DNA from 4 places in the Marichromatium sp. AB31 genome. Region 2 is predicted to be linked to each of the others. Evidence: predicted binding sites of a transcription regulator. Region 2 holds the regulator's gene; each other region holds the start of a gene.
The links. The regulator sigma-54, encoded in region 2, starts transcription at its own class of promoters, with help from an activator protein. The targets are predictions, from matches to a motif close to TGGCANGNTNCNTGCTT.
Positions count from the first base shown of each region.

Region 1: glnA (glutamate--ammonia ligase) is a predicted target of sigma-54. The motif match lies at 2,963-2,979, and genes of this name have one in related genera.
Region 3: nifU (Fe-S cluster assembly protein NifU) is a predicted target of sigma-54. The motif match lies at 2,725-2,741, and genes of this name have one in related genera.
Region 4: fliE (flagellar hook-basal body complex protein FliE) is a predicted target of sigma-54. The motif match lies at 2,498-2,514, and genes of this name have one in related genera.

Region 1 covers NZ_RHFI01000001.1:166,126-171,262, forward strand. Annotated here, with positions in the region: gene glnL (nitrogen regulation protein NR(II)) at 1-523, opposite strand, end outside; gene EBL84_RS00760 (DUF4124 domain-containing protein) at 636-1,157, opposite strand; gene glnA (glutamate--ammonia ligase) at 1,273-2,679, opposite strand; gene EBL84_RS00770 (cation diffusion facilitator family transporter) at 3,227-4,384, opposite strand; gene glyQ (glycine--tRNA ligase subunit alpha) at 4,810-5,137, shown strand, end outside.
Region 2 covers NZ_RHFI01000002.1:248,376-253,512, forward strand. Annotated here, with positions in the region: gene lptA (lipopolysaccharide transport periplasmic protein LptA) at 1-30, shown strand, start outside; gene lptB (LPS export ABC transporter ATP-binding protein) at 44-769, shown strand; gene EBL84_RS03460 (RNA polymerase factor sigma-54) at 951-2,423, shown strand; gene hpf (ribosome hibernation-promoting factor, HPF/YfiA family) at 2,459-2,812, shown strand; gene EBL84_RS03470 (PTS sugar transporter subunit IIA) at 3,100-3,558, shown strand; gene hprK (HPr(Ser) kinase/phosphatase) at 3,578-4,546, shown strand; gene rapZ (RNase adapter RapZ) at 4,595-5,137, shown strand, end outside.
Region 3 covers NZ_RHFI01000006.1:98,499-103,635, reverse strand. Annotated here, with positions in the region: gene EBL84_RS06800 (transketolase family protein) at 1-678, opposite strand, end outside; gene EBL84_RS06795 (transketolase) at 678-1,622, opposite strand; gene EBL84_RS06785 (hypothetical protein) at 2,187-2,603, shown strand; gene nifU (Fe-S cluster assembly protein NifU) at 2,806-3,684, shown strand; gene nifS (cysteine desulfurase NifS) at 3,741-4,964, shown strand.
Region 4 covers NZ_RHFI01000012.1:85,381-90,517, reverse strand. Annotated here, with positions in the region: gene EBL84_RS10800 (late competence development ComFB family protein) at 1-56, opposite strand, end outside; gene EBL84_RS10795 (PilZ domain-containing protein) at 216-752, shown strand; gene EBL84_RS10790 (sigma-54-dependent Fis family transcriptional regulator) at 961-2,346, shown strand; gene fliE (flagellar hook-basal body complex protein FliE) at 2,604-2,939, shown strand; gene fliF (flagellar basal-body MS-ring/collar protein FliF) at 2,977-4,632, shown strand; gene fliG (flagellar motor switch protein FliG) at 4,622-5,137, shown strand, end outside.

The DNA.
Region 1 (5,137 bases), on a different contig from region 2:
CGCACAACGCGGGGTCGGGCAGTTCCTGCTCGAGCAGCTGGGCCGCGCCGCGCAACCCCCCGAGCGGATTCTTGATCTCGTGGGCGAGGCCGCGGATCAGCGCCTGGGTGGCCCGGTGCTGGGTGAGCAGGTGCTCCTCGCGGGTGATGCGCAGCTGACGATCGACCTGATAGAGCTCGACCAGCACCCCCTCGTCCGCACCAAAATGGTGCAGGGGCAGCACGGTACAGTTCACCGTCTTGGTGCGCCCATCGGCCACGGTGACGTTGATCTCACGTTCGGTGAAGGGGTGGCGCGAACGCAGCGCCGCCGCCAGCCGGGCCTCGACCTGGCCATCGGGGCAGGGCAGCAGGTCGGCGGCAGCCTGACCGATCATGTGTCGGGCGCTGGCCTCGAAGAGGATCTCGGCCGCCGGGTTGAGGTATTCGAGCCGCAGCCCTCGATCGAACAGCAGCACCGCCATGTTGACGTGATCGAGGATCGTCCGCTCCAGCGAGCGCTTACCGGTGGTTTGAGCTGTCATGGTCCATCTGCGCGACTGAGTGAGGTCATCCGAGACCGGAGGACGAGACAGGGCATCCTGTCGTCGAAGAAAAGACTAGCAAGAGACAGGCCAGTGCGGCCAGGAGGAGTGCTCAGAGCTCGCCGGGGGGCGCGTCGCGACGCAGCTCGAAGCGAAGTGTCGGGGCGCGGGCGATCAGCACACCCTGCTCGTCGCGGATCAACGCGCCGAGGCGGTGGGGACCGAAGGCCACGCCATCGAGGGCAAAGCGGGTGGCGCCGGCCTCGATCACCGTCTCGAGTCCATCGAGCACCATCGCCAAGCGATGCCCCGGTTGCAGCGCGGGTTCGAGTCCGAGTTCGACGGCGAAGCGACCCTCGCCGCGCATCAGCACCTCCGCATCGACAGGGGAGAGGATCTCGAAGCGCGCATAGGGCCCGGGGAAGGGGGCGCTGGCAGGGGGCGGATCGACGGGGCTGTCGGCGCCGCGCGAGACCGGGGCGTCGACATGGATATCGAGTCGCTCGGCGGTGGCGTCGGCGGGTCGATCGGAGAAGTGCACCCGCCCGTCGGCATCGACCCAGCGATAGACGCCGGCCTGGACGATGAGGCAGGGGAGCAGCAACAGCGGGAGGAGCAGTGCCGGCCGGATCATGGCCGAAGCATAGTCCAGCGTCGGAGGGGGCTCAAGCGGGGACGCCTGGACGTCGGTGGCGCTTCCCTGCGCCGAGGTTGCGACCGCGCGGGACCCGCGCGGTCGCGACAGCCGATCAGAGGCTGTAGTACATGTCGAACTCGACCGGGTGGGTCGTCATCCGCATGCGGGTGACCTCGTCCATCTTGAGGTTGATGTAGCTGTCGATCAGGTCATCGGTGAACACGCCGCCGACGGTGAGGAACTCACGGTCACGGTCGAGGTTGTCGAGCGCCATCTCCAGCGAGGAGGCGACGGTCGGGATGGCCTTGGCCTCTTCACGCGGCAGGTCGTAGAGATCCTTGTCCATGGCATCGCCGGGGTGGATCTTGTTCATGATGCCGTCGAGACCGGCGAGCATCATCGCCGAGAAGGCGAGGTAGGGGTTGCCGGTGGGATCGGGGAAGCGCACCTCGATGCGACGACCCTTGGGGCTGGCGCAGTGCGGGATGCGGATCGAGGCCGAGCGGTTGCGCGCCGAGTAGGCGAGCATCACCGGCGCCTCGAAGCCCGGGACCAGACGCTTGTAGGAGTTGGTCGAGGCGTTGGTCAGGGCGTTGAGCGCACGCGCGTGCTTGATGATGCCGCCGATGTAGTAGAGGGCCATGTCGGACAGGCCGCCGTACTTGTCGCCGGCGAACAGGTTCTGACCGTCCTTGGCGAGCGACTGGTGCACGTGCATGCCGCTGCCGTTGTCGCCGACCAGCGGCTTGGGCATGAAGGTCGCGGTCTTGCCGTAGGCGTGGGCGACGTTGTGCACCACGTACTTGAGGATCTGGTTGGCGTCGGCACGCTTGACCAGGGTGTCGAACTTGGTGCCGATCTCACACTGGCCGGCGGTGGCGACCTCGTGGTGGTGCACCTCGACGCCGACGCCCATCTCCTCGAGGGTCAGACACATGGCCGCACGCAGATCGTTGAGCGAGTCGACCGGGGGCACCGGGAAGTAGCCGCCCTTGACCTTCGGACGGTGACCCATGTTGCCGTCGCCGAACACCCGCTCGGAGTTCCAGCCGGCCTCCTCGGAGTCGATCTTGTAGAAGGCGCCGCTCATGTCCGCGCCCCAGCGCACGTCGTCGAGCACGAAGAACTCGGGCTCGGGACCGAAGAAGGCGGTGTCGGCGATACCGGTGGACTTCAGATAGGCCTCGGCGCGCTTGGCCACCGAACGCGGATCACGCTCGTAGCCGATCATGGTGTCGGGCTCGAGGATGTCACAACGGATGATGAGGGTGCTCTCCTCGGAGAAAGGATCCATCACCGCGGTCGTGGGGTCGGGCATCAGCACCATGTCCGAGGCCTCGATGCCCTTCCAGCCCGCGATCGAGGAGCCGTCGAACATCTTGCCTTCCTTGAAGGCATCCTCGTCGATCATGCTCGTCGGCATGGAGACGTGCTGCTCCTTGCCGCGGGTATCGGTGAAGCGCAGATCCACGAAGGTCACTTCGTTGTCTTTCATCATCTTCATGACATCAGTGGTCATTCGAACGTCTCCAATGCTGAGTGCTGTGTTCTAGATACGGATAAGGCGTTGTCGGCCGAGCAATGCACAAGGCTTGCGCTGGCGTATCAGCGCTCGCACCATCCGGCGCAGCAGCCTAACAGGTCATCGATCGTGCCGCACGACCTGCCGTCCGGGCCGGCAGGCGATGCAGAATTCTGGCTGACCCGGTTGATGTCCCGGGCTCGGGTCCACGACAAGGACCTCCATCGCGACCGTTCCGCCGGACGACGGGATGATCCACGCCGTCCGATGCCAATCAGTCATGCAACGAGCAAGCCAGAATCTTGCGCACCCCGCTGACGCCAGCCCCGCGCCCCGATCGCAACGAACACGCGATGAGACGATGAGACGTACAAACAAGACCTTGGCGATGAGAGGGTTGTGAAATCACGCACCATGGTGACGACAGCACCGCCAAGGATGGGCGGACAGCGGGGGGCCGGCGCACCCAATCGCGGCGCGACACCGGGCGCGGACCGCACTAAAAAAGAACATCGAGCGACTTTATGCACCAAAAAGGTGCAAATCAGTCGCCAAAGAAGATTCGCACCCCACGGAACACCGGGTCATCGGCGAGCGCCTCGGCCAGGCGCGTCCGCAATCGCTCGGCATCGGCTCCCTGGCGCAGACAGGCGGCAAACGGGAAGTACACCTCGATGTCGATGGCCCCGTCGAGATAGTGCAGCAACACCCGCTGGCGCTCGTTGGCCTCGGGGATCGCCGACCAGGCCGAGGCCAGGCGCGCCAGTGCCTCGGCACGCAGCGGCAGCAGGTAGCAGGCGGAGAGGTGCTCGTCGTCCTCGGGGTCGATGTGCACGGTGACATCGGCGATCTCGTCGATCTCGCGCTTGAGCCGGCGTTCGACCAAGACGCTGATCATGTGACCTTCGGAGACACTGACGTAGGGATCGACCAGCACATGCACGTCGACCGACGCCTGCCCTCCGAGACGGCGGGTGCGCAGCATATGGATATCGCGCACCCCGCCGACCGAGTGGATGGTCTGCTTGACCGCCTCGAGCCGCTCGCCCTGCAGACCGGTATCGACCAGCTCGCTGGCCGCCTCCCAACCGAGTTCCCAGGCGATCTTGGCGATCATCAGCGCCACCATCACCGCGGCGATGGCGTCGAGATAGGGCAGCCCGGCCATGGTGCCGGCGATCCCCACCAGCACCACCACCGAGGAGACCGAATCGGAGCGATGGTGCCAGGCGTTGGCACGCAGCAGGTCGGAGCGCACCCGCTTGGCATGGGCCAGGGTCCACCAGTAGAGCCATTCCTTCACCAGGATCGAGGCCAGGGTGGCGCCGAGCGCGATGAGGTCGGGGCGCAGCAGCTCCTCGGGGCTGAACAATCGCTCGACCGCGTCCCAGCCGATGCCGATGGCCACCGCCAGCAGCAGGAAACCGAGCGCGAGGGTGGCAACCGTCTCGTAGCGCGCATGCCCATAGGGATGCTCCTGGTCCGGTCCCTGATGGGCCTGGCGCCCGGCGATCAGCACCAGGACGTCGGAGAGCAGGTCGGAGAGCGAGTGCAGCCCGTCGGCGACCAGCGCCTGCGAATGACCGAGCCAACCAGCGACGATCTTGATCGCCGCCAGCACCAGATTGAGCACGGCCCCGACCACGGCGGTCCGGGTCACGGCCTCGCGACGGGCATCGGCGCTGTGTTGATCGAGGGTCACGACTAAGGGCTTCCGCAGGTTGCGCCGACCGGGTCCGGGCCGACGGCGCTCCAGTATAAGCGACAGCGGCAGGTCGCATCAGCTTCCAGCGGCCAGCTGACAGCCGCCAGCGGGAAGGGATGGCGTTCATGACTCAAGGTTGGCCGATCAGATCAGCGTCCAACCCACGGCCTTCAGCAGGGAGGACAGGTTCGAGTCACCGGGGAGGCCACGCTCTTGCCCCTAGCAGCTAACGGCTAGCCACCGATGGCTGGCGGCTGATGGCTGGCGGCTGATGGCTGATGGCTGATGGCTGATGGCTGGCGGCTGATGGCTGGCGGCTGATGGCTGGTCGCTGCCCCCGACCAACCCCATTGGCGCGCCAGCGACCCGAACCGATATAATTGCGCGTTTACGTCAACCGCCCCGATCCCAAGGAGCCCGCCTTGACTCTCCAATCCGAGGACCTCTCGACCTTCCAGGGCCTGATCTTCGCGCTCGAACGCTACTGGGCCGATCTCGGGTGCGTCGTCGTCCAACCCTATGACATGGAAGTGGGCGCGGGCACCTTCCACCCCTCCACCTTCCTCCGCTCGATCGGTCCCGAGCCGTGGCGCAGCGCCTATGTGCAGCCCTCGCGTCGCCCCACCGACGGGCGCTATGGCGAGAACCCCAACCGGCTGCAGCACTACTACCAGTTCCAGGTCGCGCTCAAGCCCTCGCCGGAGAACATCCAGGAACTCTATCTCGACTCGCTGCGCCGACTCGGCATCG
Region 2 (5,137 bases):
ATCACCATCACCCCCGAGGAGGAGTCATGACAGGGGTCGACGGATGAGCGTACTGCGCGCCGAACAGCTCAAGAAACGTTATCGCAGCCGCGAGGTCCTGCGGGGAGTGAGCGTCGAGGTCGAGGCCGGCGAGGTGGTCGGGCTGCTCGGCCCCAACGGCGCGGGCAAGACCACCTGCTTCTATCTCATCGTCGGGCTGATCCCGGCCGACCAGGGGCGCATCACCCTCGACGAGCACGATGTCACCCTGATGCCAATGCATGCGCGCGCGCGCGCCGGACTGAGCTATCTGGCGCAGGAGCCCTCGGTGTTTCGCAAGCTCAGCGCGCGCGACAACATCCTCGCGATCCTCGAGACCCGCGGCGACCTCGACCGCGAGCAGCGCGAGCAGCGTTGCGAGCAGCTGCTCGAGGAGCTCGGCATCGCCCATATCGGCGAGTCGCTGGCACTCAGCCTCTCCGGTGGCGAGCGCCGTCGTCTCGAGATCGCCCGCGCGCTGGCCGTCGACCCCAAGGTGATGCTGCTCGACGAGCCCTTCGCCGGCGTCGACCCGATCGCCGTGGGCGACATCAAGGCGATCGTCTCGCACCTGCGCGAGCGCGGCATCGGCGTGTTGATCACCGATCACAACGTGCGCGAGACGCTCGACATCTGCGATCGCGGCTACATCATCAGTAATGGCGAGGTGATCGCCGCCGGCCGCCCCGACGAGCTACTCGCCAACCAGCAGGTACGCGACGTCTATCTCGGCGCCGACTTCGCCATGTAGCATGTAGGCGGCAGCATCCGCGCCCCGCTGCTACATATTGGGAGTAAGATGAAGACCATCGCGCCCCGGCAGGGGGCGCGCTTGACGTGACTCAGGCACCTTTGTTGCCACCCGACCTATAATCGTCATAGGACGGTCATCGACCCGGCATAGAGACAGACGCAAGACGCATCGGCGATCCATGAAGCAAACCATCCAGCTTCGCCTCGGCCAACACCTGACGATGACGCCCCAGCTGCAGCAGGCGATTCGCCTCCTGCAGCTGTCGACGCTCGAGCTGCAGAAGGAGATCCAGGAGGCGCTGGACTCCAACCTGATGCTCGAGGAGGCCGAGGAGGCCGACCGCTTCGCCGCCAACGGTGAGGACAGCGGCAATGGCGCACACGAGTCCCCGCCCAGCGATGAGCAGGGCAGCGCCGAGCGTGAGCTCCAGGGCGAGACCAACGAGATCCCCGATGAGCTCCCGGTCGACACCCAGTGGGCCGATGTCTACGACGGCTATCTACCGCCGAGCACCCAGGGCAGCGCCGAGAACGCCGATTTCGACCCCTTCCTCCACCAGAGCCGCCCTCAGACCCTGCACGATCACCTCCTCTGGCAGCTCAACCTGATCCGGCTGAGCGAGCGCGACGAGATGATCGCCGAGGCGGTGATCGATGCCATCGACGCGCGCGGCTATCTTCGGGCCGATCTCGACGAGCTGCTGAGCACCATCGGCGACGATCAGATCAGCCTCGAGGAGATCGCCACCATGGTGCACCGGGTGCAGTCGTTCGATCCCCCGGGGGTCGGCGCCCGCGATCTCGCCGAGTGCCTGCAGATCCAGCTGCGGCAGCTCCCCGCCGAGACCCCGCAGCGCGACCTCGCGCTGGCGATCTGTCGCGACGGCTTCGAGCACCTGCCGCGCAAGGACATCGCCGCGCTGATGCGCCGCTTCAAGCAGACCGAGCCCGAGATTCGTGGTGCACTCACGCTGATCTGCCAGCTCAACCCGCACCCCGGCGACTTGATCGCGCAGGAGCCCCCGGAGTACGTTGTACCCGACATCTTCGTGCGCAGAGAGAATGGTCGCTGGTCGGTGGAACTCAACCCGGAATCCACACCTAAACTGAGGGTGAACGCAGACTACGCCCGGCTGATCCGGCGCGCCGACACCAGCAGCGACAGCGTCACCATGCGCAACCACCTGCAGGAGGCGCGCTGGTTCATCAAGAGCCTGGCGAGCCGCAACGACACCGTGCTGCGGGTGGGCGCCAAGATCGTGGAGATGCAGCAGGCGTTCTTCGAGCACGGCGAGGAGGCGATGCGGCCGATGGTGCTGCGCGACGTCGCCGAGGCGCTCGAGCTGCACGAGTCGACCGTCTCCCGGGTCACCACGCAGAAATACATGCATACGCCGAGGGGCACCCTGGAGTTCAAGTACTTCTTCTCGTCCCACGTCAGCACCACTTCTGGTGGGGAGTGTTCATCAACGGCGATCCGCGCGCTCATTCGTAAGCTGATCGCCGCCGAACCCGCCAGAAAACCCTTGAGCGACAGCAAGATCGCGGCCGAACTGGCCGATCGCGGCATCCAGGTCGCGCGTCGAACCGTCGCCAAGTACCGCGAGGCCATGGGTATTCCAGCCTCGAACGAGCGCAAACGCCTGGCATGAGCAGGCTGTTTGGAACCCCTGTAAGGAGTCCAATGATGCAAATCAATCTGACGGGTCATCACGTCGACATCACCGAGGCACTGCGCGACTACGTCGACAGCAAATTCGCACGCCTGGCGCGTCACTTCGACCACGTCACCAATGCCCACGTCATTCTCAGCGTTGAGAAGCTCGACCAGAAGGCCGAGGCGACGCTGCACATCAATGGTGGGAAGCTCTTCGCCGACTCCGTGCATGAAGATATGTATGCCGCGATCGACGGCCTGACCGACAAGCTCGATCGCCAGATCCTGCGCCACAAGGAGAAGAAGAACGACTATCGCAGCGCACCCGGCCCGAAGGCGGCCGACTCTGAAGCCGAGGCCGACGCCGAGGCCGATACCGAATAGCCCGGCAACGGCCTGATGGCCCATGCGTCGGCGGGGCGTCGGGACACCCGACACCCGCCGGACCGACGCACCGACACCTCGAACGGATCCGTGATCGCGCCGTTCGGGGTGTTTTGCATTGAGACCCTGAGATCCGAGCCGATATCGACACCTGCGGGCTCCGACGACTCGAAGGACACCCAGAATCCATGACCACGACCACGCGCCCCGATCACCCGCCGGTATGGACACCGGACACCGTCACCGCCCAGCGCCCCTGTCCCTGCGACCACCAGGAGCCTTGACCGATGTTCAGTCCAGACCTGATCAGCGAGGCCCGAGTCAGCTGCGGTGCCGAGATCGCCAGCAAGAAGCGGCTGCTCGAGACGCTCGCCGAGCTGCTGGCCAACGACCACCCCCGTCTCAACACCGAACTCGTCTTCGAGCGTCTGCTCGAGCGCGAGCGACTCGGCAGCACCGGACTCGGTCACGGTGTGGCGCTGCCGCACGCCCGCATCAAGGAGATCAACGAGGTGCTCGGAGCCTTCGTCAGCACCAGCACCGGGGTCGACTATGACGCGATCGACGGCGAGCCGGTCGATCTCGCCTTCGCCCTGCTGGTCCCGGAGAGCGCCACCGAGGAGCATCTGCGCTTGCTCGCCCGGCTCGCCGGCATGTTCAGCGACCCGGCCACCCGCGCCGCGCTGCGCGAGGCCGGCTCGGCGGCGACCGTCCTGCAACTGATCGAGACGAGCGAGGCGCGCTAACGCCACGCCGACCTGGGCCATGCTCGACAGCCTCCAGTCACTCCTCGAACAGACCGGCCCGCGGCTGCAGCTGCGCTGGCTCAACGGCGAGCCCGAACAAGGCTCCCCACTGCGCCGGCCCGAGCGCGCACGCTCGCGCGAGTCGCTGATCGGCTCGCTCAACTGCATCCATCCCAACTGTCTGCAGGTGATCGGGCGCGCCGAGCAGCGCTATCTCCAGGCACTGGGACGCACCGCCTTCGAGGAAACCCTCGAGCAACTCTTCGCCGAGCAGCCGGCGGCGATCCTGTTCGCCGACGGCCTCGAGCCCCACCCCGCCTTCTTCGCCTTCGCCGCCGAGCACGACACCCCGCTGCTCGGCTCGCCGCTCGGCGACGAGGAGCTGATCAACCACCTGCGCTATTTTCTCACCCACGCCCTGGCCGAGCGCCAGACCCTGCACGGCGTCTTCATCGAGGTGCTGGGGATGGGGGTATTGCTGGTCGGCGATCCGGCGGTGGGCAAGAGCGAGCTGGCGCTCGACCTGATCACCCGCGGTCATCGGCTCATCGCCGACGACGCGCCGCGCTTCGCGCGCATCGCCCCGGAGGCCATCGAGGGCACCTGCCCGGAGACCCTGCGGGACTTCCTCGAGGTGCGCGGGCTGGGTATCCTCAACATCCGCGCGATGTTCGGCGAGGGCGCGGTCCAGCGCAGCAAGACGCTGAACCTGATCATCGATCTGCAACCCCTCGACCAGCAACAGATCGCCGGTCTCGACCGGCTCACCGGCAGCCTCTCGGCAACCGACGTGCTCGGGGTGGCGATCCCGACCATCACCATGCCGGTGGCGCCGGGACGCAACCTGGCCATCCTGGTGGAAGCGGCAGTGCGCCACCAGATCCTACGTATCCGTGGCTATGACGCCGGCGTCGACTTCATCGACCGGCAGGCGCGGGCGATCCGTCTCGACCGCCCCGACCCGCCCGGCCCCGGATCCAGACCCTAGCACCGCTCCCGACCTCGATCGGGACCGGCCCGGAGCAACCCGCAGCCCATGAAACTCGTCATCCTCAGTGGCCTGTCCGGCTCGGGCAAGAGCGTCGCCCTGCATACGCTCGAGGACCTTGGCTATTACTGCATCGACAACCTGCCGCTGTTCCTGCTCAAGGACCTGGTCGCGGGGCTGCGCAAGGCCCCCGACGACGGCTTCTCCAGCACCGCGGTGGGCATCGACGCGCGCACCAGCCCGCGCGCGCTCGGTCGGCTCGCGGAGCTGATCGAGGAGGCGCGCGCCCAGGGCATCGACTGTCGGGTGATGTTCCTCGACGCCGACACCGACACCCTCAAGCGCCGCTTCAGCGAGACCCGGCGGCGTCACCCGCTCACCCGCGGCAACCGCTCGCTCGACGAGGCCATCCGCCTCGAGCGCCGTCTGCTCGAGGCCATCGGCCGCTGCGCCGAGATCCGTATCGACACCACCCACACCAATGTGCACGAACTACGCGACCTGGTCCGCGCCCACCTCGTCGGCAGCGACTCGCCCAAGGTCTCGATCCTGCTGCAGTCGTTCGGCTTCAAGCACGGCGTGCCCAAGGAC
Region 3 (5,137 bases), on a different contig from region 2:
GTCGAACGGCTTGAGGGTGGAGACGTGCAGATGACCGACCGAGAGCCCGTGGGCGCGCAACGCGCCGGTGGCGCGCAGCGCCTCCTCGGTGCAGATCCCGGAGGAGAGCACGATCAGGTCCTCGCCCTCGCCGAGCAGCCGCGCCCGCCCCAGCACCATCGGCTCGGCGGGGTCGAACAGCCGCGGCACCTCGCCGCGCAGCATGCGCACATAGACCGGCCCCGGCACCGCCTGGGCGAGGTCGAGCACCTGCTCGACCTCGGTGGCGTCCCCGCACTCGAGCACCGTCATGTTCGGCAGCAGGCGCATCAGCCCGATGTCGTCGACCGCCTGGTGGGTGACGCCGCCCGGGGTGGTGATCCCCGGCAGGAAGCCGATCAGTCGCACCGGCAGATTCGGGTAGGCGATCGACATCGCCACCTGGTCGAAGGGGCGGCGCGAGACGAAGACCGCGAAGGTGTGGACATAGGGGAAGAAGCCCTCGCGCGCCAACCCGGCGGCGAAGCCCATCATGTTCTGCTCGGCCATGCCCATCGAGAAGAAGCGCTCGGGATAGGCGTCGCGGAAACCGTCGGCCTCGCACGAGCTGGTCAGGTCGGCCGAGAGCACCAGCACCTCGGGCCGCTGCTCGGCCCAGCGCACCAGGTTGTCGCGGTGCGGCCGCTGCACGATCTCCATCAGGCATCCCCCTCGGACAGGCCCGCGAGCAGGCCGCGATACAGATTGAACTCCGCCTCGTTCTTGAAGCGCACGTAGTGGAGCTTGGGCCAGCGCTCGCGCAACCGGTCGATGCCGCGACAGGGGTCGGTGCGGGCGATCACCACCCGCGGGACGCCGTCTTCCCCGACCCCCTCCCCGGCCTCGGCCAGCGCCACGGGGTCGTGACCGTCGACCTCGCGCACCTCGGCGCCGAAGGCGCGCAGCCGCGCGGCCAGCGGCTCGGTGGTCATCACCGTGTCCATCGGACCGTCGCACTGCTGGGCGTTGGCGTCGACATAGACCCCGATGTTGCCGAGCCGATGATGCGCCAGCGCGGCGAAGGCCTCCCAGGTCTGTCCCTCCTGGAACTCGCCGTCGGACATGAACACCCACACCCGACCGGTGTCGCCGCGCAGCCGGCGCGCCAGCGCGATCCCGCCGGCCTGACTCAACGCCTGACCCAGCGACCCGGCGGTGACCTCGTGACCCGGCGAGTGCTCGGCACCGATCAGCTCGACGGTGCTGCCGTCGCGGTTGAACGCATCGAGCGCATCCGGCCCCAACCGACCGAGTTCGATCAGCAGCGAGTAGAGCACCAGCGCATAGTGCACCGGGGAGAAGATGAAGCGATCGAGCTCGGGCGCGGGCGCGCCGTTGTAGTCGGCGCCGGTGAAGGCGTGCGGATTGTCCGCACCGGGCACCCCGGCGAAGGGCCGCGGGGTGGGCGGGGCCGTGCTCGGCCCGAGCCGCATCACCCCGAGATAGAGGGTGGCGAGGATCTCGGCCGAGGAACAGGCCTGGCTGAGATAGCCGCCGTTGTTCTCGAGGGTGTGTTCGAGCACCCGTCGCCGGATCGCGGTGGCGACACAACGGATGTCGCCCGGCGCGGTCGTGGCACCGGGGCGCGCTGGGATGGATTCCATAGATATGATCGTCTCGACTGCCTGCCTCAAATCAAGCCGCGCGCGGACCAGGCCGGACCGCCGCCCCGGACGACCCCCGCCCGGCGGCGAAATCCTAGCATGAGCGGACGGCCGTCGCGGGGATGATGCGCGGCCAGCGGCCAGCGGCCAGCGGCCAGCGGCCAGCGGCCAGAAGATTGAACCGCCAAGCCGCAAAGACCGCAAAGGGATTCAAGCGCCCGGCCATCCGTGAGTGTGCGGCCGCGACGACGGCGTGACGTCCCATCAACTGTCGGCACCGGTCAGCGAGCGTTCTCGGCGTCAACGCTCTAGGACAGGCCGCGACTGGTCGCTGGCGGCTGGCGGCCGGTGGCTGACGGCTGACGGCTGGTCGCTGGTGGCTGACGGCTGACGGCTGACGGCTGACGGCTGGTCGCTGGCGACTGGCGACTGGCGACTGGCGACTGGTGGCTGATCGCTGGCGACTGGCGACTGGCGACTGGCGGCTGGCGCCTGCTCGCTGGTCCCGGCACGCCCCGTGCAATACCGCACGGATCACCCCGAGCCATCCAGGAGGGCCGTGCCATGAGCGATCCCCACCTCATCCTCTATCACCAGCACCCGGTCAGTGCCCGAACGCGCTTCCTGCGTCTCGGCCATGGCGGTATCTGCGCCCCCGGGCCGCTGCCGCCGGGGAGCCGGATCATCGAGTCGGGAACGACGCCTCAGGTCGTCGTCCATCCCGGCGCGCTGCTGCGCGCGCTCGAGCGCGAGCTGGCGCTGGCCCAGGGCGCGCTGGCCATCACCCTGCGCTTCCCGGTCCAGCTCGCCGTCGACGAGACCACCGCGCCGGTCTTCCTCGCCCGCTTCGTCGACCACGACCCACCCATCGCCGAGGTCGGCGCCCAGGGCGCGCGCTTCATCGCGCTGACCCAGGCGAGCGCCCTCCCCCCGGTCGAACTCGACCTGCTGCGGCATGCCTACGAGGCGCTGCTCGGTTGAGACGCCGCTGTCGGGTTTGCCACCACCGGGGCGCGCACCACTTGTCCAGGACCCGACAACCCGCCTCATGCAACCGTGTCGCAGCCCGCTCAACCCGCGCCCTCCGGCCTTCTTCAAAGACTGGCGCGGAGCTTGCTTTTTGACTCGACAAGCCCCGGGCAGCACGCGCCGGCCCCAGCCAAATGACACGGGAGAGCAATCCATGTGGGACTATTCCGAGCAGGTCCAGGACCACTTCTTCAACCCTCGCAACGCCGGCCCGGTCCAGGACGCCAACGGCGTCGGTGAGGTCGGCTCGCTCGCCTGCGGCGACGCCCTGCGGCTCTCGCTCCGGGTCGATCCCGAGCGCGAGGTGATCCTCGAGGCCGGTTTCCAGACCTTCGGCTGCGGCTCGGCGATCGCCTCGAGCTCGGCGCTGACCGAGATCATCAAGGGCATGACCCTGGATCAGGCGCTGACGGTCACCAACCAGGACATCGCCGATGTCCTCGGCGGCCTGCCCGCCGAGAAGATGCACTGCTCGGTGATGGGGCGTGAGGCGCTGCAGGCGGCGATCGCCAACTATCGCGGCGAGCGCTGGGAGGACGACGACCACGCCGAGGGCGCGCTGGTGTGCAAGTGCTTCGGGGTCGACGCCGGGATGATCGAGGAGACGGTACGCGCCAACGGGCTCGACTCGGTGACCGCCGTCACCCATTACACCAAGGCCGGCGGCGGCTGCTCGGCCTGTCACGAGGAGATCGAGGAGATCATCGCCCGGGTCAATCCCACCGCCGTGGCGGTCCAGGCGCCGCGCGCCCCCGAACCCCCGCAACCCGCCGCGCCCCGCGTCAACACCCTGCAGCGCATCCGCCGCATCGAGCGGCTGATCGACACCCTGCGCCCCGAGCTGCAGCGCGACCACGGCGACCTCGAACTGGTCGACGTCGACGGCCGCACGGTCTATGTCAGCCTCAAGGGCGCCTGCGCCGGCTGTCAGATGGCCTCGCTCACCCTCTCCGGCATCCAGGAGCGGCTCAGCGCCGAGCTCGGCGAACCGCTGCGAGTGATCCCCGCCGCGCCCCAGCAGATCGCCTGCTGACGTCCCACGGCGCGACGCGATCGCCACCCATCCCCATCCGCAGCGAGGAGCCACCGATGAGCGAACAGACCCCCGGCATCTATCTCGACAACAACGCCACCACCATGGTCGCCCCCGAGGTGGTGGAGGCGATGCTGCCCTTCTTCACCGAGCAGTTCGGCAACCCCTCCTCGATCCATCGCTACGGCGATCGCGTCGGGCGCGCGCTGCGCACCGCACGCGCCCAGGTCGCCGCCCTGCTCGGCGCGACGCACGACTCCGAGATCATCTTCACCTCCTGCGGCACCGAGTCCGACGCCACCGCCATCCTCTCGGCGCTGCGCGCCCAGCCCGAGCGGCGCGAGATCATCACCACCGAGGTCGAACACCCGGCGGTGCTGAGCCTGTGCGACCAGCTCGCCAAGGAGGGTTATGTGATCCATCGTCTCGGCGTCGACGGCCACGGGCGACTCGATCTCGATGCCTATCGCGCGCTGCTCACCGAGCGGGTCGCCATCGTCTCGGTGATGTGGGCCAACAACGAGACCGGCACCCTGTTCCCGGTCGAGGAGATGGCCGAGATGGCACGCGCGGCGGGCGTGATGTTCCACACCGACGCGGTGCAGGCGGTGGGCAAGCTGCCGATCGCGCTCGCCGACAGCGCCATCGACATGCTCTCGCTCTCCGGGCACAAGCTCCACGCCGCCAAGGGCGTCGGCGTGCTCTACGTGCGTCGCAACACCCGCTTCCGACCGCTGCTGCGCGGCGGTCACCAGGAACGCGGTCGCCGCGCCGGCACCGAGAACAGCGCCGGCATCGTCGGGCTCGGGCTCGCCTGCGAGCTGGCCGGCGCCGCGCTCGAGCACGAGCGCACCACGGTGCGCGCGCTGCGCGACCGGCTCGAGCGCGGCATCCTCACCGCCGTGCCCCACTGCTTCGTCACCGGCGATCCCGACAACCGTCTGCCCAACACCAGCAACATCGCCTTCGAGTTCATCGAGGGCGAGTCGATCCTGCTGTTGCTCAACCGTCACGGCATCGCCGCCTCCAGCGGCTCGGCCTGCAGCTCGGGCTCGCTCGAGCCCTCGCACGTGATGCGCGCCATGGGCATCCCGCTCACCGCCGCCCACGGCACCATCCGTTTCTCGCTCTCACGCTACAACAGCGCCGCCGAGATCGATCGCGCGGTGGACACCCTCGTCCCGGTGATCGAACAGCTGCGCCGACTCTCGCCCTACTGGGGCGAGGACGGTCCGCTCGGCGACGCACACACGCCCGGCTTCTCGCCGGCCTACGCCTGACCCGACGCGCGGCACCGGCGCACCATGCCGGTGCCGCGACGCGTCGGCTCTGCGACACGCCCGCCCTCTCCACCCTGTCGCAAACCCTGCAACGCCCCGGTCTCCTGGCGCGCAACCCGCTGAGAACCCACGTCATCGAAGACGCTGGCACTTCCTTTGCTAACAAGTCTCGT
Region 4 (5,137 bases), on a different contig from region 2:
TCGCTGATACGCGCGGCGACCAGGCGTTCATAGTGATTCTCGATGCTGGAGAGCATGACGGTCGACTCCGGTTCTGCCTATCGGGATGGCGCCGGCCCCGGGGTGGGCACGATGCGCCATGGGTCGGCGCTATCTTAGCCGAAGCCTCGCGATCTCGACCATGACGCAGGGCGTGTCGTCCAGCAAGTCCCGAGTTCGATCCCAAAGGAGCGAAGATGCACGATCGACACGGCTCGACCGATGCCGCCATTCCCGCCGCATGGCGGGGCGTGCTGGGCGACGGCCTGGCCATCACCCTGGTGCTGGCGCTGGCGCCGAGCCGTCGCCCCCCGACCCCGGCGGAGTCGGGGGTTCGGCTGCTCGATGCCATCGCGATGCTCGAAGACGGTGGCCGTGGCGGGCGCGACGAGACGCCCTCGCTGGAGCTGCAGCGACTCGAGGCGAAGGTCGACCTGCTGATGCAGCTGCTCTCGACCTGGATGCAGGCGCAACTCCCGGCGCCGGTGAGCGCGACCCTGAGTGCCGAGGGGGTGGTGTTGCCCGCCGCGCTGCTCGATACTGCCGATGATCGGCTCGAGCTCTACCCCTCGACAGCCTTCGCCCAGCCGCTGGTGCTCGGGCTCGAGACGGTCTGCGAACTCGATGGTGCGATGGGCGCGCGCTGGCGGTTCAGTGATGACGGGCTGCGCGAGGCGCTGGGGCGTTGGGTGTTTCGGATGCACCGGCGCGCAGTGGCGCGGGCGCGGCGATAGCGCGCCTTCGGTCGCACCATGGGGTCTGCGTGCTTGACAGTGGCCGACGCGGACGTTAGAAACTCGTCGCTCCATCAAGAATCGCGATGCGCCCTCTCCGGAGCAAACAGCAAGCCGGTTCGGCGGCCGTCTGCTCGCCTTCCGCGTGTCGCGGGCGCGAGTGTCACGAGCGCGGGGCTGCGTTCACCGCGGAAGGATTGCGTTTACGATGCCGAGCGAGGGCAACCCATTTGAGCAACGCGTGCGGATCGGTGTGTTCGGTGATCAGCCGGCGCGCGACAGGACCGGACACATCCTGGAGTTCCTCGGCTGCGAGGTGCAGCCACTCGAGGCCCTCGACGAACTCGACACGATGTCACTCGCAGCACTCTGGCTGTGCGCGCCGGGGGCGCGTCTGGCCGAGCAGCTCGAGCGTGTCCGTCCACCCTCCCTGCCACTGATCTGTCAGCCGCTCGACGGTGCCCGCGAGGCGCTGCCCGGGCATGTCTGTGTGGTCGACGAGCCGCCTGTTGTCGGGCGGGTGCTGGCGGTGTTGCAGTGGTTACGGGCGGACGCGACCGATGCCGTCGAGACGTCCGGGATCGAGGGCCTGGTCGGCGCCCATCCGATCATGCGTGGGGTCAAGCGCGCCATCACCCAGGTCGCCAACAGCGATGCCACGGTGCTCATCCTCGGCGAGACCGGCTCCGGCAAGGAGGTGGTGGCGCGCGCGATCCATGCCGCCTCGTCGCGGTGCGACAAGCCCTTCGTCGCCGTCAACTGTGGCGCCATCCCGCCCGACCTGCTCGAGAGCGAGCTGTTCGGTCACGAGAAGGGGGCCTTCACCGGGGCCTTCACCGCTCGCACCGGGCGCTTCGAGCTCGCCGCCGATGGCGTGCTGTTTCTCGACGAGATCGGCGACATGCCGCTGCCGATGCAGGTCAAGTTGTTGCGCGTGCTCGAGGAGCGAACCTTCGAGCGGGTCGGCTCCAACAAGCCGATCCAGGCCCAGGCGCGGATCATCTCGGCCACTCATCGAGACCTCCAGGAGGCGGTTGATGCCGGCGCCTTTCGCCAGGATCTGTTCTTTCGTCTCAACGTCTTTCCCATCGAGTTGCCGGCGCTGCGCGAACGGCGCAGCGACATCCCGCTGCTGATCGGCGCGCTCGAGGAGCGCTTGCGCGCGCAGTCGGTGGAGACCGCGCGGCTGACCCCGGCGGTCATCGCCTATCTCGCGCAGCTGCCCTGGCCGGGCAATGTGCGCGAACTCTCCAATCTGCTCGAGCAGTTGGCGATCCTCTATCCGGGGGAGCCGGTGGACCTGGCGCAGCTGCCGCCGCGCTTTCGCCCCGAGGCGGCCGCCGAGGTGCTTGAGGGGTTGCCCCCGGCCCCGGTCGCCGCCCCGGCGCTCCCCGGAGGGTGCGAGGAAGGCGCCCTGCCGCCTGAGGGGGTGGAGTTGCGCGGCTATCTCAACGAGCTCGAGCGCCGCATGATCGTCACCGCCCTGGAACAGAACGATCAGGTGGTGGCGCGTGCCGCGCGACGTCTGGGCATGCGTCGCACCACCCTGGTCGAGCGCATGCGCAAGTTCGGCCTGGGGCGCGGCGGCGACTAGCAAAGCCCCCCCGGCCGAGCGGGAGACCGAGATTGGCCGTCAAGAATTCGACGTCCTGTCGGTGATGATGCTGCTCGTCATCTGCGCCCGGGGTTGCGCAATCCTGCCGCAGCCCTTGTCCGTCAGGCCCTGCCGCCATGCCTGAGGTTTTTGGCACTTAATTTGCAATATCCCAATCGTGTCCAAGGGTCGGGTACGCCGCTGCACCTGCGTATCCAACCGGATTACGTGGATTGAAGAGATGGGAGATTGTGAACGTGAGTGACATGCAGATCCAGAACGTCTTGCAGCAGATGCGCGCGCTCTCGCAGTCGGGACGGGTCGAGGGGAGCATGCCTGCGACGCAGCAGCCGACGGCGCCGAGCGAGGGCGGTGAATTCGCCACCGCGCTGCGCGATTCGTTGCGCTCGGTCAATGCGTTGCAGCAGGAGGCCAAGCAGGTGCAGACCCGTTTCGAGCTCGGTGAGGCCAATACCAGTCTGCCGCAGGTGATGGTGGCGATGAACAAGTCGAGTCTCGCCTTCGAGGCGACCAATCAGGTGCGCAACCGGCTGTTGTCGGCGTACCAGGAAGTCATGAGCATGCAGGTCTGAGCGCTGACGGCGCGCAGATCCACGGAGAGATTCATCCATGGCGTCTTCGCTGACAGCCGCCTTTTCTACTGGAATCAAGACCTTCAACGAACTGCCGGTGGGTCGGCAGATCGCGTTGCTGGGGATGATCGCCGGTGGTCTGGTGGTGGCTGGCGCCATCCTCTACTGGGCGATGCGCCCGACCTATGCGCCGCTGTTCTCGCGGATGGAGAATGCCGAGGCGGCCGAGGTGGTTCAGGCGCTCGATCAGCTCGGCGTGGCCTACCGCATCGATGAACTCTCCGGACGGATCGAGATCCCCCAGGCCCAGATCGCCCAGACCCGATTATTGCTCGCCGGTCAGGGGCTGCCACGCGCCTCGGACTTCGGCTTCGAGCTGCTGCAGGAGGACATGGGATTCGGCGCCAGTCGCTTGATGGAAGGAGCGCGCCATCAGCGTGCGCTCGAAGGCGAGCTGGCGCGCTCGATCGCGGCGCTCGATCCGGTGGAGAGTGCGCGGGTTCATCTCGCGCTGCCCGAGCGCTCGGTGTTCGTGCGCGAGCGCAAGCCGGCGAGCGCTTCGGTGGTGGTCCATCTGCGCGGCACCCGGGCCTTGAACGACACCCAGGTCGCAGCCATCGTTCATCTGGTGTCCTCGAGCATCCCGGCGCTCGATCCCGAGCAGGTCACCGTGGTTGACCAGCACGGTCGGCTGCTCACCAGCAACGACGACGAGATGGGGTTGTCGACCTCGGCCGACCAGCTCGACTACATCCGCCGTCTCGAGAGCAGCTATGTCGATCGGGTGATGACCCTGCTGGTGCCGATCATCGGGCGCGACGGGGTGCGGGTGCAGGTGGCCGCGGACATCGATTTCTCCCGCGTCGAGCGCACCCAGGAGTCGTTCGATCCCGAGCGCACCGCGGTGCGCTCCGAGCAGCTCAGCGAGCAGGAGCGCGTCGGCAGCGACCCGGCGATCGGCGGCATCCCCGGCGCCTTGACCAACCAGCCGCCGGCCGGTGGCGCCGTCGGCGCGGCGCCGGTGGCCGACCCGATGATGCCGAGCAGTCGCAGCATGCAGAAGACGCGCAACTACGAGATCGATCGCGCGATCTCGCACGTGCGCGAGATGCCGGGCAATATCCGCCGGCTGTCGACGGCGGTGGTGGTCGACTATCGCGAGGAGCTCAACGAGGAAGGCGAGGTGGTGCGGGTGCCGCGCACGGAGGAGGAGCTGGCGAGCATTCGCGCGCTGGTGCGTGAGGCGGTGGGGTTCGACGATGCGCGCAATGATTCGCTCAACGTGATCACCGCCTCGTTCACGCCCGCCGACACCACCGACGCCGAGCCGGTCTGGACCCAGCCGTGGTTCCTCGAGCTGGCCAAGATCGGCGCCGGGCTGATCCTCGCGCTGATGGTACTCTTGACCATCGTGCGTCCGGCGGTACGTCAGCTCGCGCCGCCGTCCGCCGACGAGGCTGCCGCCGCGCTCGAGGACCAGTCGGGCGAGGGCGGTGGGGCCGGCGGCGAGGGCGAGCTCGGCGAGGATACCGTGGCGATCACCCAGCAGAGCGCGGCGATCGCCGCGCTCACCGGGCCGAAGGACGGGGATCAGCAGCAGGTCGATCTCGAGGCGGTGCGCGAGCTGGTCAAAGAGGATCCGAAACGCGTGGCACAGGTGATGAAGAGCTGGCTGAACGAAGATGGCAACTGATCCGTCCAAGCGCCCCGGCCCCGAGCAGGTGGCAATCTTCCTGATGAGCATCGGTGAGGGGCCAGCCGCCGAGGTGCTCAAGCACATGGGACCGAAGGAGGTGCAGAAGATCGGCACCGCCATGGCCTCGCTCGAGCGGGTCTCGCGCACCGATATCGACTATGTGCTGAAACGTTTCTCGGAGACGGCCATGGAGCACACCTCGCTCGGCATCGGCGCCGAGGACTATGTGCGCTCGGTGCTCAACTCCGCGCTCGGCGAGGACAAGGCCTCGGGGCTGATCGACCGCATCCTGCTCGGTCGCAACTCCAAGGGGCTCGAGGCGCTCAAGTGGCTCGATCCGCGCGCCATCGCCGAGATGATCCGTCACGAACACCCGCAGATCGTCGCCATCGTGCTCTCGCACCTCGACGCCGACCAGGCCGCCGAGACCCTCTCCTATCTCCCCGACCGGATGCAGTCGGATATCGTGCTGCGCATCGCCACCCTCGACGGCGTCCAGCCC